DNA from 2 places in the Lactobacillus sp. ESL0700 genome. Region 1 is predicted to be linked to the other one. Evidence: predicted binding sites of a transcription regulator. Region 1 holds the regulator's gene; the other holds the start of a gene.
The links. Region 1 encodes NrdR, which represses ribonucleotide reductase genes. Its sites were predicted from a motif close to ACACNATATATNGTGT; they were not measured.
Positions count from the first base shown of each region.

Region 2: the regulator NrdR is predicted to act here: its motif matches at 5,574-5,589, upstream of pnuC (nicotinamide riboside transporter PnuC).

Region 1 is NZ_CP113930.1:1,325,619-1,334,252, reverse strand. It holds gene murC (UDP-N-acetylmuramate--L-alanine ligase) at 1-430, shown strand, start outside; gene polA (DNA polymerase I) at 562-3,231, shown strand; gene mutM (bifunctional DNA-formamidopyrimidine glycosylase/DNA-(apurinic or apyrimidinic site) lyase) at 3,244-4,074, shown strand; gene coaE (dephospho-CoA kinase) at 4,071-4,685, shown strand; gene nrdR (transcriptional regulator NrdR) at 4,672-5,151, shown strand; gene OZX63_RS06280 (DnaD domain protein) at 5,144-6,493, shown strand; gene dnaI (primosomal protein DnaI) at 6,502-7,404, shown strand; gene thrS (threonine--tRNA ligase) at 7,700-8,634, shown strand, end outside.
Region 2 is NZ_CP113930.1:1,133,682-1,142,315, reverse strand. It holds gene OZX63_RS05415 (FAD-dependent oxidoreductase) at 1-322, shown strand, start outside; gene eno (phosphopyruvate hydratase) at 480-1,766, opposite strand; gene OZX63_RS05405 (DegV family protein) at 2,006-2,836, shown strand; gene OZX63_RS05400 (phosphatase PAP2 family protein) at 2,878-3,459, opposite strand; gene OZX63_RS05395 (hypothetical protein) at 4,149-5,075, opposite strand; tRNA gene OZX63_RS05390 (tRNA-Ser) at 5,262-5,351, opposite strand; gene pnuC (nicotinamide riboside transporter PnuC) at 5,608-6,321, shown strand; gene OZX63_RS05380 (serine hydrolase domain-containing protein) at 6,473-7,840, opposite strand; gene OZX63_RS05375 (oligopeptide ABC transporter substrate-binding protein) at 8,028-8,634, shown strand, end outside.

The DNA.
Region 1 (8,634 bases):
TTATCATGGTGCTAAGCGCCGCTTTACCGAAACTGATTACGGCGACATTAATGTGATTGATGATTACGCCCACCACCCAACCGAGATGCGGGCTACCATTCAAGCAGCGCGCCAAAAGTTCCCGGGTAAACGTCTAGTTGTTGTCTTTCAACCGCACACATTTTCTCGGACTAAAAAATACGCTAAGGATTTTGAAGAAATCTTGCGTGGTGTCGACAAGGCTTACGTAACTCCAATTTATGCTTCAGCTCGTGAAAGTGCCGGTGATATTTCCAGTGAAGACTTGACCGCACAAATTCCGGGTTCTGAGGTAATTGATTTAGCAAATATCGCTGATTTAACCCAAAATCATGACAGCGTGATTATCTTCATGGGTGCTGGTGACATTCCAAAATACGAGGATGCCTTCGCTAAATTATTGCAAAAATAAAATTAACTAAGAAACTAGTTGCAACGCGACTAGTTTTTTTAAACCATAATTAAGTCAGTAACCTGCTAGAAGCCGCTAAAACTGTTAGAATGGTATGTGAATTAACTGACGATTTAATAATGAGGAGAACTATGGCTGATCAAAAATTACTTTTAATTGATGGTAACTCTGTTGCCTTTCGTGCGTTTTATGCACTTTATCGGCAGCTCGAAAACTTCAAAAACGCTGAAGGTCTGCACACTAATGCCATTTATGCTTTTAAAAATATGCTGGATGTTTTGTTAAAAGACGTTAAGCCAGATTATGTTTTGGTTGCCTTTGATGCCGGCAAGACAACTTTTAGAAATAAAATGTATGGCGACTACAAGGGTGGTCGGCAAAAGACGCCACCAGAATTATTGGAGCAGCTGCCATATATTCAGGAACTACTGCATGATTTGGGAATTGCCACCTACGAATTGAAAGATTATGAAGCCGATGATATTATCGGTACTTTTGCGCGTCTTGGTGAAGAACAAAACATGACGGTGACGATTGTTACTGGGGACAAGGATTTGACTCAGCTAGCTTCAGAAAAGACGACAGTCATGGTAACTAAGTCTGGAGTTTCAGACCTCGAAGCCTACACTCCTGAACATATGAAGGAAGTTAATGGTGTTACACCAACTGAGTTCATTGATATGAAGGCATTGATGGGTGATAATTCCGATAATTATCCTGGGGTAACCAAGGTTGGACCAAAGACGGCTTCACGCTTAATCCAACAATATGGTTCGGTTGAAGGACTTTATGAGCATGTCGCCGACATGAAGAAGTCCAAGTTAAAGGAAAATCTGATTAATGATCAGGACAAGGCATTTTTAGCTAAAAAGTTGGCGACAATTGACCGTGATAGTCCAGTAACCATTAATCTGGCAGATGTTAAGTGGCAAAAGGTTGATCAGGATAAGTTGCGGCAATTTTACGAGAAGATGAATTTTCGCAAATTTTTAAGTCAACTAGATGCCGCTGCTACTGGCGATGATGATGCCACTAAAGAAGAAATCAAGATTGACTATGTTGAACTGACTAAGGAGCAATTAGAACAAATTAAGGTTGACGAGCAGTCGCCTGTTAGCTTTTATTTGGGGATGCTAGGTGCTAATTATCACTTGGCTGACTTTGTCGGTTTTGCTCTTAAAATCGGTGAGCAAACTTATGTCAGTCGTGATATTGAGCTTCTGCAAACTCAGCCGTTAAAGCAACTTTTGGAAAATGCTCAAATTAAGAAGGATGTCTTTGACCTTAAACGGACAATGGTTGGCCTTAATCGGCTAGATATTCATGTTCACGGGATTGATTACGACATGCTTCTAGCATCGTATTTGGTAAATAATGAAAACAACTCCAATGACATGGGTGAAGTTTGCCATTTGTATGGTGACTATTCTGTTAAGAGTGACTTTGAAGTTTATGGTAAGGGCAAAAAGGAACACATTCCTGACGACGACCAGATTTTATTCAGTCACTTGGCCAGCAAGGCGCAGTCGATTGTTAGGTTGAAGGATGAATTGCTCAAGCGCCTTAAGGATCATGAGCAAGATGACCTGTATGCTAGCATTGAAATTCCGGTAGCGCGCGTTTTAGCGGTGATGGAAATGAACGGCATTAAGGTGCAAGCTGGTACTTTAATTCAATTGCAAAATGAGTTTGCGGTGGAATTGCAGGAACTGGAGAACAAAATTTACCAAGAAGCTGGAGAACGTTTCAACCTCAACTCGCCTAAGCAATTAGGGCACATTTTGTTTGAAAAGATGGGTTTGCCGCCAATTAAAAAGACTAAAACTGGTTATTCCACTTCGGTTGATGTTTTAAATCAGTTAAAAGAGCAGAGCCCGATTATTGACGAGATTTTGACTTACCGGCAAATTGCCAAAATTCAGTCAACTTACGTCAAAGGATTGCTGGATGTGATTCAAAAAGATGGCCGCGTTCATACACGTTACTTACAAACGTTAACGGCAACAGGTCGGCTGTCTTCAGTTGATCCTAACTTGCAAAATATCCCGACGAGAACCGAAGAAGGTAAGCAGATTCGCAAGGCGTTTGTGCCAAGTACTCCTGACGGCTACATTTTCTCTTGCGATTATTCGCAAATTGAATTACGGGTATTGGCGCAGGTTTCTGGTGATGAGCACATGCAAGAAGCATTCAAGACTGGGTATGATATTCACTCACACACCGCGATGAAGATTTTCCATTTGGATTCTCCGGATGAAGTTACACCATTGATGCGTCGCCGGGCTAAGGCCGTTAACTTTGGGATTGTTTATGGCATTTCCGATTACGGTTTGTCCAAGAATTTGAACATTAGCCGCAAGCAAGCCAAAGAGTTTATTGATAATTACTTTGAGCAATATCCGCAAATTCGCGATTATATGGACAAGGCCGTCCAAGAAGCGCGTGAAAAAGGCTACGCCGAAACAATCATGCACCGCCGCCGTTATTTGCCTGACATTCATGCCAAGAACTTCAATGTGCGGTCATTTGCGGAAAGAACCGCGATTAATTCGCCAATTCAGGGGTCAGCTGCCGATATTATTAAGATTGCCATGATTAACATGCAACAAAAGTTAGATGAGTTGCACCTTAAGACCAAGATGGTGGTGCAGGTGCACGATGAATTGATTTTTGATGTTCCTAAGGATGAATTAGAAACAATTAAGAAGATTGTCCCGGAAGTGATGCAGTCAGCAGTTCGACTTGATATTCCGCTGATTGCTGACTCAGGTTGGGGCCATAATTGGTATGATGCAAAGTAAGGAGATAGATTAATGCCAGAGATGCCAGAAGTTGAGACAGTGCGCCGCACCTTGCTCCCCTTAATTAAAGGAAAAACAATTAAACAGGTAACACTGTGGTATCCCAAAATTATCGCTAGTGATCCCGCTGAATTTGTTAAACAAGTTGCAGGGCAGCAGGTTTTAACGATTGATCGCTATGCCAAATATTTATTAATTCGCTTAAGCGGCGATTTGACGATTGTGTCGCATTTGCGCATGGAAGGTAAATATCGACTGACAACGGTTGCTGCATCCAAGGATAAACATGATCACGTGCAGTTTGCCTTCACTGATGATACGGCGCTACGCTATAATGACGTGCGCAAATTTGGGCGGATGCAGTTAGTAGCAACTGGAACCGAGCAGGTAGTTACTGGAATTAGCAAGTTAGGCTTTGAGCCGAATTCTGCCGCCTTTACGACGGAATTTTTAGCAGCAGGTCTTGGCCGTAAGAAGAAAAATATTAAAAGCACCTTGCTTGATCAGACCATTGTGGCGGGTTTAGGCAATATTTATGTCGATGAAGTTTTATGGGAAACCAAAATTCACCCGTTAAGTATTGCTAGTAAAATTCCTAAAAAGAAAGTGGCCGAGCTGCATGATAACATTAACAAATTGATTGCCTTAGCGATTACAAAACGGGGTACTACTGTACATACTTATCTTGATGCCAATGGCGAAACCGGCGGCTTTCAAAAAATGCTGCGAGTTTACGGTCATCAGGGTGAGCCATGTGCGCGTTGCGGCAGTCCGCTCGAAAAAATCAAGGTTAATGGTCGCGGTACTACTTTTTGTCCTAAGTGCCAGGTGGTCTACAAATGACATTAGTGTTGGGCCTAACTGGTGGTATTGCTAGTGGTAAGAGCACGGCAGATGCCTTTTTTAGAAAACAGGGGCTGCCAATTATCGATAGCGACTTAATTGCTCATCAAATTTTAAATGTTGGCGAAGATGGCTATCTGCAAGTTGTGCAACATTTTGGCAAAAAGTTTTTAAATCCAGATCAGACAATTAATCGGCATCAGCTTGGCAAAGTGGTGTTTAGTAATCCTGAGCAGCTGAAAATCCTGAATAAAATTACTCATCCATTGATTTTTCAAACAATTCAGGCTAAAATTACGCAAAATAAGCAAGCTGGCAAGCAATTAATCATTGTTGATGCTCCGGTCTTATTTGAATCAGGCGGTCAAAAATACTGCGATCAAACTTTGCTAATTGCAATTCCCGAAGAAATGCAGATTGAGCGGCTAATGCAGCGTGATCAATTAACACGCCAGGCGGCACTAAATCGGATTAAAAGTCAGATGCCACTTGCACAAAAAATCAAGTTGGCCGATTATGTAGTTACAAATACTGGTACAATAGAAGAACTAGAAGCCAAATTGGCTGAGTTGTTACTTAAGTTAAAAGGAGAGAAGAATGGAATGTCCTAATTGTCGGCAAAATGCCTCACGTGTCATTGATTCTCGGCCCAGCGATGAAAACCGGGCGATTAGACGTAGACGTGAATGTGAAAATTGTGGCTTTCGTTTTACAACTTTTGAACGTGTTGAAACGACCCCGTTGTTAGTTATTAAAAATGATGGTACAAGAGAGCCATTCAGTCGCAAAAAGATTTTGCATGGTGTGATGGCTGCTGGTCAAAAGCGCCCGATTACTAGCGCGCAATTTGAGCAGCTGGTTGATCATGTTGAAAATAAGGTGAGAAAACAGGGCGTTAGTGAGATTTCCTCAAAGAAAATCGGTCAAATTGTGATGGATGAGCTGGCCGATATTGACGATGTTGCTTACATTCGTTTTGCTTCCATTTACCGGGAATTTAAAGATATGTCCAGCTTTATGAAGACCATGGAAGACATGATTGCTAAACGTGAGGAGAAGGGAACTACTGATGTTTGAGACCTCTAATCCCAAACAGCCCTTTTTTATCATTAATCGGGTGACGGTTTTTCCGCAGGATTTGCAAGTTTTGATTAAACTTTACCAGCCGCTAATTGGTGCTAGTGGGGTTGCTCTTTATTTAACGCTAATGGCAGACTACGATGCTGCGGCAATTTTGTCAGATAGCAAGGGCATCTACCATCTGCAGGAGCAACTTGATTGCAGTTTGAAAGAATTGTTTCAGGCGCTGCATAAGCTAGAGGCAGTAGGATTGGTTAAGACCCGCATTATCAAGAATGAAATCATGGGGCAAGTGCTGCTGTTTTCTTTAAACCGCGTACCTGGCAGTAGTGAGTTTTTCGCGACCGCGTTACTTGCGAGCTTGTTAAAAGAAAAAGTTGGTGTGACAACTTTTCAGCGATTAAGCCATTTATTTGCGCAAGAAAATAAGCGCAGTGAGAACCAGATTAACGGTGTGCAAACCGCTAAGGATGTTTCTGCCTCGTTTATGGATGTTTTTCGCTTGCCAGATGAGGAAGCGATTAGTCCGTCGTTTGATGTTCAACAAGCTGCACAGGAAAATCAAGTTAAGCAGGCTGCGACAGCGAGTGTCAACGAGCAGGATCAAATTGACTGGCAGTTTATGAAAGAACAGTTTGAAATTTACCAGATTGCGGCTAGTGAAATTGATAAAAATCGTCCAGCTATCCGGGGAATAATGCGTACTTATGGCTTGTCAGAGCAGGAATTTGTGGATGAAACTTTGCCGTGTTTGCATGACAGTTATCAGCTTGATATGCCGTTAATTAAGCGCACCATTGCAGAAAATATTCACGCAGAGGGCACGCGGAAAAACCTGCAGCAAACGCAGGATCCACAAGCGACAATTCAGGATAATTCCAGTTTGAGTTTGCGTGACCAACGAATTTTGCAGTTGGCACAGACTAAGTCGCCGGCCCAATTTTTGTATCGCCTAAAAACCGATAAGCATGATTACGTTGATGCCAGTGAGTATAAGGTGCTGGATAATTTGTATAATCAAAAGGATATTCCAGCGGAATTGCTTAATATTTTGACGTATGCCTGCTTGAATAGTGGGCCATCTGTGTCTTACCGCTTGGCCAATACGATTTTGCATGATTGGCTGCAGCATGGCGTTAAGACTGGTAGTCAAGCTTTGGAATATATGGAGAAACGCCAGCAAAAGAAGAGTTATTACCCTCGTTATTCGACAAAACCTAAACGGGTCGAAAAGGGGACTGACTGGAGTAAAAAGACAGCAACACAAAGTACTGATGTTTCTTCCGCTGACTTGAAGAAGTTCTTTAAGGACTTAGAAGATAAAAATGGCATGAAGTAGGTGAGATTATGCAATCAATCGGTGATATTATTAATAATTTAAATCCAGAAATTGCTAAAAAGCATAATTTGGCGCAAATTTACCAGCAGGTTTTGGCGGATAGAAATGTGCAGCAGTTTTTGAACCAGCACAAAGATCAAATTACGTCCGAAATGATTAAGAAGAGCTGGTCGAATTTATACGAATATTACTTGGCACAGCACAAGCAAGACCCCGTAACAGCGGGTTATCGACCAGAATTGTTCTTAAATCATCATGCAATTGATTTGCGTTATGTACCCGATGAAAGCAAAATTGAACAAAACTTGCGTGCTAATACCAAGAAGCATTTGCATTTGATTAATTTGCCGGAAACGTTGCATGATGTGCGTCTTAGTCAAGTGGATGATACAGCTGCGGGACGTGGACCAGCGTTAGCAGCTATTGGTAAGTTTTTGGCTGGCTATTCCCAAAATCCCCACCAACAAGGGCTGTATTTATCAGGAAGTTTCGGCGTTGGTAAGACATACTTACTAGCTGGAGTAGCCAATTCGGTTGCAGCGATGGGCAAGCAGGTGGTCTTTTTACACGTGCCAACATTTATCGCTGGTTTATCCAGTCATTTTGAAGATAATAGCTTGCAAAAAGAAATTGACCGCGTGAGTCAGGCTGATGTATTACTGTTAGATGATATTGGTGCCGAAACTCTGAGCCAATGGTCGCGTGATGATGTCCTAGGTGTAATTCTGCAGGCGCGGATGGATAATGTTCTGCCGACATTTTTCTCGTCGAATTTTGCGATGGCTGACTTGGAAGACCATTTTAAAGAAACTAAGAATGCGCTCGATCCAATTAAGGCCAAACGCCTGATGGAACGGGTGCGGACACTGGCTAAAGAAGTAGTCGTGTCGGGACCTAATCGCCGGCATTAATTTATTTTTAATCAAATTCTATTAAAAAGTTCTTGCATTTAAACGTCGTTTGCGTATAATTAAGTGCAATGAATGAACATGATGTTGCTTACCTCAGAGAGAAGGACGCTTTTCTGGAAGTCTTTCATGAGCAAGACCCCACTCATTCTACTAATAAAGGTTTTAACAAAGGCTGGATTCCATTATCGATCTTAAGAGAGGGTTAGAGATACTCTAATCTATTTGGGTGGAACCGCGCTAATATACGTCCCAGTGCTTAATTGCACTGGGACTTTTTTTGTTTATGGAGGTAAACATGAGTTTTTCAATTACTTTGCCTGACGGATCAAAACGTGACTATAACCACGCTATTTCAATTGCTGATTTGGCACATGATATTTCAACTTCACTTGGGAAGGCTGCAATGGCCGGAAAAGTTAACGGCGAATTGAAGTCAGTTGATTACGAATTAAATGACGATGCAGAAGTAGCAATTATTACTGATAAAGATGAAGATGGTTTGAACGTTTTACGTGCAACTGTTGCCTTTGTCTTTGAAGCAGTTGCTAAAAAGGCTTATCCAGAATTGCGCTTAGGTGAACATGCTGCAGATAACGATGGCTTTTTCGTTGATACTGATAAGGCAAACCAAATCAAAATTAGTGAATTACCACAATTAGAAAAGGCTATCCAAAAGGCCGTTAAGAGCGGCGCTAAGATTGAACAAGTAGAGATGCCTAAGAGCGAATTAGAAGACATCTTCAAAGATGACAAGTTCAAGTTGGAATTATTGCAATCTGAACCAAGTGACGCTGTTGCAGCATATAAATTAGGCGACTTTGTTGACTTTGGCTTTGATGCACTTTTGCCAAATACTGGTAAGATTAAGCAGTTTAAATTGCTCAGCGTTGCCGGTGCTTATTGGCAAGGACAATCTTCTAACCCAATGTTGCAAAGAATTTCAGGAACTGCCTTTTTCAAGAAGGCTGACCTTGATGCCGACATCAAGCGCCGCGAAGAAATTAAGGAACGCGACCACCGGACAATCGGCCGTGACCTTGACCTGTTCTTCGTTGACCCTAAGGTTGGTGCTGGTCTTCCTTACTGGATGCCAAAGGGTGCAACTATTCGTCGCGTAATTGAACGCTACATCATTGATAAAGAAGTTGCTCGCGGGTACCAACACGTTTACACTCCAGTATTGATGAACTTGGATGCTTACAAGACTTCAGGTCACTGGGCACACTACCG
Region 2 (8,634 bases), 190 kb from region 1:
TGTAAACGTTAAAGACTTGCTTAAATCTGATATTCAACAAGAAGAATTCCCAACAGCAGCTAACCAATACATTGGTAAATCCAACCAAGGTATGGGTGATGAGATTGTTGTTCGAGTTACCACTTCTAATGGAAAAGATTTGGAGAACATTGAAGTCTTGAAGCAAGCTGAATCGGATGATTATGGCTTGAAAGCAATTAAAGAACTACCGGCTAAAATGGTTCAAGAAGATTCTGTTGATGTTGATGCCGTCTCAGGCGCTTCTAATACCAGTCGCGGCTTAAAAGATGCCGTTAAAGATGCGTTAAGTAAGGCTAAATAGGCAACTATTCAAAACATTAACGTGGAAGATAGTCAGTAGGGCTTCTTTACAGAAAAAAGGGCAAAAAAATAGATCAAGATGTTTCCAAAAGGAATTCTTGATCTATATTTTTTGCCTAAGAAATCAATTTTTTATAGACATTTTTAAACTATATATACTAGTCTTTGTCAACGCTGTCTGGGAAGAAGGCAAGACGTTCGCCGTCACCAAGTTCTTCTTCGATTTCAAGCAAACGGTTGTACTTTTCAACACGTTCTGAACGAGCTGGAGCACCAGTCTTCAATTGACCACCGTTAACAGCAACAGCAAAGTCAGCGATGAAGGTGTCACCAGTTTCACCTGAACGGTGAGAAATCATAGTATTGTAACCATTCTTACGTGAAAGACGAATAGTTTCCAAAGTTTCAGTTACAGTACCGATTTGGTTCAACTTGATTAATGAAGCATTACCAGCACCTTCCTTGATAGCTTTAGTTAAAAGCTTAGGGTTAGTACAAATAAAGTCATCCAAAACAATTTGAATTCTGTCCTTGTGAGTTTCAGTAAACTTAATCATACCGTCAACGTCGTTTTCGTCGTATGGGTCTTCGATTGAGATTAATTCTGGGAATTCACCAAGCAACTTGTCGTAGTAATCTGACAATTCTTGATCATCAAGAACTTTACCTTCGAAGTGGTACTTCTTGTCTTCTTTGTTGTAGAAGTATGAAGCAGCACAGTCACAAGCAATAGCAATATCTTCGCCTGGTTTGTATCCAGCCTTAATGATTGCTTCGTGTAAAGCCTTCAAAGCTTCTTCTGAGCTCTTCATGTTAGGAGCAAAACCACCTTCGTCGCCGAGGCCAGTTTCGTAACCCATGTCTTCAAGAACTTTCTTCAAAGTGTGGTAAGTGTTAACAATCTTTTCAAAACCATCACGGAATGAAGTCTTCTTAACTGGGGTAATCATGAATTCTTGAACATCGATACCGTTGTCAGCGTGTTCACCACCGTTAATAACGTTATGGAATGTTTGTGGCATTTCAAGATCAGTTCCGCCAAGGTATCTGTAAAGTGGTTGGTGACTGTCTTTAGCAGCGGCAACAGCAGTAGCCATTGAGACACCTAAGATAGCATTAGCACCAAGAGTAGCCTTGTTTGGTGTACCGTCTAATTCGATCATAACGCGATCAATATTTGCTTGGTCGTGAGGATCTAAGCCCTTTAAGGCTTCAGCAATTTTAGTGTTAACATTGTTAACAGCCTTAGAAACACCTTTACCACCAACACGACTGCCACCGTCACGCAATTCAACGGCTTCGTTTTCACCAGTTGAAGCACCTGATGGAACTTCAGCCTTTCCTACGATACCGTTTGAAAGGGTAACAAAAGCCTCAACAGTTGGGTTACCACGTGAATCATAGATTTCCAGTGCATGAACATTTTCAATGACTGATTTTAACATCTAAAAACCTCCTAGAATAATAAATGTTGTACAACTTTTGTGTACATACATTAGCTGGAGCACCGGCTCCATCTCTACATGACAAATTTTAGCCTAACTTTGTGATTCTGTAAACATTTGAAAGCGATTTCTAAAATTAAAAATTTTTAATCGCTTTTTTGGCGGTTTTGCTTTATTATTTATCTATACAATTTAATTCATAAATTGACTTTGTATTTAATTTAAGGATGTATCAATAAATGGAAGAAGTAAAATTAATAATTGATTCTAGTGCCAACGAAAATACCGACCAAATGGTACAAGTAGTGCCGCTAACAATGACCATTGCTGGTCAAGATTTTATTGACGGCGAACAACTTGACATTGATCAGCTAATTGCTGAGATGGCAAAGAATACTGAAGCTGGTAAGACATCTTGTCCAAGCATTAATGAATGGCTTGAGGCGTTAGAGGGCAGTAATCGAGCAATTTTAATGACGATTACTAGTGGTCTTAGTGGCAGTTTTTCTTCAGCGTTTCAGGCAAAAGAAATGTATGAAAAGAAACATCCTAACAGTCATGTAATTGTAGTAGATTCTCGCTCTGCTGGTCCAGAAATGTCTGTTATTTTAAATGAAATTAAGCGATTGATTAATGGTAAATTGCGATTTGTTGATTTAGAGCAAAAGATTTCGGAATATAAAACGCATACCCATTTGTTATTTATTTTGCAATCATTGCATAATTTATCGCTAAATGGCCGTGTTAGTCCTGCGGTTGCTAAGGTTGCACGGATGTTGAAGATTGACCTTGTTGGTACTGCCAGCGAAGAAGGTAAATTGGAGCCACTGGCAAAAGTCCGGGGGATGAAGCGGGCGCTGAAGGAAGTCATTAAGCGCATGGCTGAGATGAAATATCAGGGCGGCCAAGTGATTATTGATCACTGCAAGAATGAGAAAGACGCCAAGACACTTAAAGAAAAAATTATTGAGCTGTATCCTCAAGCTCAAGTGATTATTCGCTCGATGAAAGGGTTATGTACCTTTTACGCTGAAGAGGGCGGATTAATGATTGGCTTTGAAGATTTATAAAGCAAAAAAAAAGACAGGTTTCAAATTGAAACTTGTCTTTTTTAAATAATGGCTAATAATATCTGCTGTGAAATTGTAAAACAAAAGATAGCTAAGCTCGTTGCACCAATAATGTCGGAAGGATAATGCGCCTTAAGGCTTAAGCGGGAAATGACAACCATTAACCAAATTATTCCTAATGCAATAACTAGCCAACTAGCGAGTTCCTTGCCAAAAACCTGCAGGATAATTAGCACCATGCAAGTAGCTCCCAAGACATGGCCACTAGGAAAGCTGTAGCCATCCTCTAAATCAGAATGTTCAATCGGTCGCTTGCGATGCATCCAACGCTTGAGTAAAATTCCCGTAATATCAGTAAACCCTAACGTGGCAATTACCCAAAGTGCAGTGATATTTCTTTCTTCATTAATGAGAAAGCTGGCAAGTAGGATGTCCCAAACTACCATTAACTTAGGATCATTAATGAAAGCAACGATTTGCCAACTAAAGCCATCGTGATTTCTGACTAACTTGTGATGCAGCCAATGATCAAAAAGATTAAAGCGACGTGAATTGCGAATGTTAACAATAAGAATTAGCAGAATAAAAGCGGACAAAGCCGCAAGCCAAATACTTGTTTGCATATATAAATCACTACCTAGAAATACTTACTGAAGCTATTTTACCAGCATTTCAAGACCGGTATGTACCGTTTAAAGCTGGTCTTGAATAAAACTTAAGAAATCAGCATTTTTTGTAACTATTTTGTAAAAAAGTAGGGATGAAAAATGCTGTAATCATAAAGATTACAACGTTATTTTTAATTGAATGAAGCAATCATTAAGAGTAAAATCAATATTAGTTCTTGCATGTAATTACCTAAGGTGGTTATTATATCTAATTCTCGTAAAATTTACGAGAGTTTTTTTAGTATAAAAATAGGTAAATCTTTAAATGTCGTTTTATGCAATAAAAATGGACTAACTAGTTATTAGTTAGTCCATCGCTATTGAAGAATACCGTTATCTCAGTATTTATTTACCTATATTTAAGGAAAGTACAATATTCCTTTTACATTAGATACTAACTATTATCGGAAAATTAAAACCCACAGTTGACTTGTTCAACATGGCTTGTTTAACACTGATCACGTTGATCCGTGGCACTATTTACCAAAGATTGGCGTATCTAAAGCTAAGTTCCAAAAAGACCTGAAGAAAGGTTTTAGCGGAGCGAATATTGTGCTGACCAGGTAGAAAAAATGTTTGTTGTAGACATATTGATACAAAGAAAGACTGTTTATAGAGCTTAAATGCTCTATGAACGGTCTTCTTTATTTAACAACATTTTTAGTGCTATTCAGTTTCAATAAACTTTTTTCTTTATGCTGTATATAAATTGTATATATAAATAACAGAGAAGCAGAAGTTACTTCAATCACTATTGCTAGTTTACTACTTGTTACCATCCACATAATTGAAGAAGATAAAAAAGTTGTTAATAATATGCCTAGCAATATTGCAAGCATTTTGTTATATCCTCGATATAACATTAAATAAAATAATTCAGTAATAGGATATGCGAATGATGCAACCACACAGCTCCATTCTATTGAATATATTATTATAAAGATAAAAGAAGATAATTGGCTATTAGTATCAAATTTATATTTGATCAAAAAAGGTACTACATTATATATAAAAGGTATTACTTTATAATATAGCATGGGAGTCAGTAAAAATAAAATAATAGGTACAAAAAGCCAAGCTGCAGCTCTGATAACATTTGACGTGTCATTATATAGTATATCGCGAATATTGCCTTTATTAGACCAAAGATTTTTAACATTTACAATAAGTAGTGTTGTCCCAGCTGCAACTCCATCTAATGCAAATAAAATTGCTAAAATTGCAATTAAATCGTGTCCGGATAGTAATTTAATAGCATAGTTTGCAATAATAAACGATATAATCCCAAAGATGTAAGATATGGGCTGTATTTGATCTTCCCATCTTGTTAGTCTCTGTATCTCGTTTTTTGCAGTATCTTTACAATTTAAAATCTTTAACTGATTATTAAGTTCATTAATTATTGTCGTGTTTTTATTTATTTTTTCAATTAAAGTGTTATTTTTATTATTTAAATCTGTTAACTGATCATTAAGTTCATTAATTGCTGTCGTGTTTTCATCTATTTTTTTAATTAGAGCACTGTTATTTGTTTTTTTATCTTGTGAATTTTTAAAATTAAATATACACATAATTAAAGCACTTCCTTTTTATTTATAATTATTATCCTTTTAAGATTTTCTTTCAAGCTATGCATCATTATTTGATTAAGCAAACCTAGGTAAGTCTGGATCAAACAAAAATGGACTAACTAGTTACTAGTTAGTCCATTGCTATTAAATAATACCTTTATATCAGTATTTATTTACCTATATTTAAGGAGAGTACAGGATTTGAACCTGCGCGCCAAGGAAAAACTTGGTTCGCCGGATTTCGAGTCCGGTGCATTACCACTCTGCCAACTCTCCACAACAAAGCATATTATACCCTATTGCCACTTTTTTTCCAAATTAAATTTAGAAATTTTTCGTTCTTAATTATATTTTTTGAAAATCTTTATCCTAATTTTACCAGAGTCATAATATTTCTTTTCATCAAATCGCTCAAGTTCACGTGCTGACTGGATTGCCACCATTTAAAAAATTGTATTTTAGTAAAAACACATGATATGATAGGTAACATGTTTAAAAATACTAAATATTGTATCTGTAAGGAGAGGGAATAATGAAAATACAGCCAAATACTGATGTCTTCAGACCTAAGTGGTATGTTGAGCAAATGCGCGGTTGGAGTTTTAAAACTTATATGTTATTGATGCTGGGAATTGGAGTTATTATTGGCACTACTATTAGTTCGCCAATAAATACCATTTCGCTGGTAACAATGATTGCGGCAATTATGGGCTTTACTTGCACGCTGGCAATTACAAACGCTAAGCCATTAAACGGTATTTTGGGGCTGTTATCGGCGCTAATTTATATTGTGGTAGCAATTAATGCTCGTAATTATGCCGATGTTGTCTTGCAAGCATCATATATCTTTCTGTTAGATTTGCCGGTTTTGTTACTGCCAGCTTGGGCAAAAGACGCAGAAAAGCATATTCACGGGTTGAATGCATCTAAATGGCTGCTCACTTTAATTTTCTTTGCTGTTGTTACTGGGGCTCTTTATTTTATGGATACCAAGATTTTTATTAGTCCTCGACCATGGATTGACGCCTTTGCGGGTTCAATTGGGATAACTGGTTCATTATTATGTACTTTGCGTTTTCGCGAACAATATTATTTTTGGACAATTCAAGGAATTATGTCGATCATTCTGTGGGGCGTAACGGCTTTCCAAGGGGATGCTAATTTAACTTTGTTTATTACTTATATTTTATACATGAGTAACGACTTACTTGCGTTTACTGATAAAAATACTCACTGGTTCCACTAATTTATACTGCTATTAATACACGATTTCGATTTTTGTCGGAGTCGTGTATTTTTTTCTTTAATTATTGGCGATATGATTGAAAATCAATCATAAAAAAGCCCTAACTTCGAAAAAAAGGGAAGTTAGGGCTAAGTTAAAGCTTAAAAAAATTCTATACCTTTTCAAACTCTGTTGGCTGTTTTAATGCTGGTTCGGTTAATATTGTCAGAGCATTGTCGCCTAATGTGATTGGCAAAAGTTCATGCTCGTATAATCGCTCTTCAATAAACATATTACCTTGATTATTGATCATCACTGGATAACGCCATTTTCCTAAAGTAACCATTAAATTATCATCGTCAGCGCTCAAAGTAACTAATCCATATCCAGGATTTTGGTAATCACCTAATTGAGCAGTGTCAGCTTTAACATGATCCCATGTCGTCCCTTTTAAATCGCTAAGTTTCTTTTCTTTACCTGCAATCTTAGCTGTCATTGTTTCGGATACTTTAGTTGTCCAATCAACTGTGTTAATGCCTAATGCAGCGTCAATTGTTTGGTATGCTAAAGCAAAAATCGCATCTGTAGAATCCATATTGGTTGTAAATACAAAAGCTAAATCAAGGTCTGGTACAAAGCCCAAGAATGAACAATAGCCAATGTATGAACCACTATGATAAAAATACTTGTGGCCACGATAATCTTCCATCATCATTCCCAAGCCATAGGCAGCGAAGTTGGCACCACCATAAGCACGGTTGGGCAACATAATTGATTGTGGTAAATAACGCTGGGCTGTGACTTCATTTTTAGTTGTTTTTTGCGTTTGCAATTGAAATTTTGCCCAAGTAAGTAGGTTAGAAATAGTCGCAATCATGCTGCTAGCACCGCCAACCTTGCCTGGTGCAATAAATGGTACTTCTTTTGTCACATCATTATCTCTGATATATGGTTTAGTAATTTTAGCAAATGGTGCTTCATGATGATTAATGTAAGTATCGTTCATTTCAAGTGGCTTAAGCAAATGCTCACGTTCATACGTACCATAATCTTCACCAATAACTTGTTCCATTACATAGGTTGTTACTGCATAAATCAAATTGCTATATTGCATTTTTTGTCTCAATTCATGCGTAGGCTGTAAATAACCAACATGTTCTGCTTTTTCTCTTAAGGATAGGTCGTGCTTGTTCATGTTGGTAAAACGCATTAAATCATGTGCTGGCAAGCCACTTTGATGACTTAATGCATCTCGCCAGGTCAGATGTTCTTCAACATATTTATCAACCATTTTAAAATCTGGCCAAGACTTTTTTAAAGGCTCGTCCAAATTTATCTTACCTGCATCTGCAAGCTGACAAATTGCTGTTGCTAAAAATGTTTTTGAAATTGATGCTAGTGGGTACAAGCTATCTTCTTTTGCGTTGCCGTATACATGACTAAAGTCTTCACCATGTTGATAAATGCCCACACCTAAGCTTGGTAAGTGAAATTCTTTAATTACTTTTTCAGCAAAATTATTAATTTTTTCATTATCCATAATTAATCCTCTGTCTCTCAAATATCATGAAGCTTAAAGCTATATTTAGTATTAACAATAGCTAGTATTTTACCCTAACTAGCTGTAAAGTTAAACATTTATTTCATAAAGATAGTGTTTTTATGAAATATTTATGATATATTGTTTAAATATGAAAATTGAATGTAGAAACGAGTGATATATCATGATGAGCAAACAAAATTTATTTAAATCTATCGGAATTATAAGCCTTTCTGGTCTTGTCCTAGCTGGTTGTGGCAAGAACAATGCTGGCAATGATGAAACCAAAACAGCATCCAAGTTCCCAATGTCAACCCCACAAAAAGCTAGCAAGCAGGGCGGTACAGTAAAGATTGGTCTTGAAACAGATACACCTTTTGCTGGAATATTTTCACAAGAATTATCTTCTGCTGACATTGACTCCCAAGTTGCAGCTCCAGGTCTTGAAACACTATTTGATAGCGACGACCATTACAAAGTTACTGACAAGGGACCAGCTACTCTTAAATTAGATGTAAAAAAGAAAACAGCTACTATAACGATTAAAAAGGGCGTTAAATGGTCTGACGGCAAGCAAGTTGTCGCTAAGGACTATGAATATGCTTATGAAATTTTAGCCAATAAGGATACCAATTGTCCAAGATACAGTAGTCAATTTGAAATTCTTAATGGACTTAAAGCCTATCATGATGGCGAAGCTAAGACTATTTCAGGAATTGAAATGCCTGATGGTGATAATGGTAGAACTGTTATTATGCACTTCAAGGAACTCAATCCTAGCATGTTTAACACCG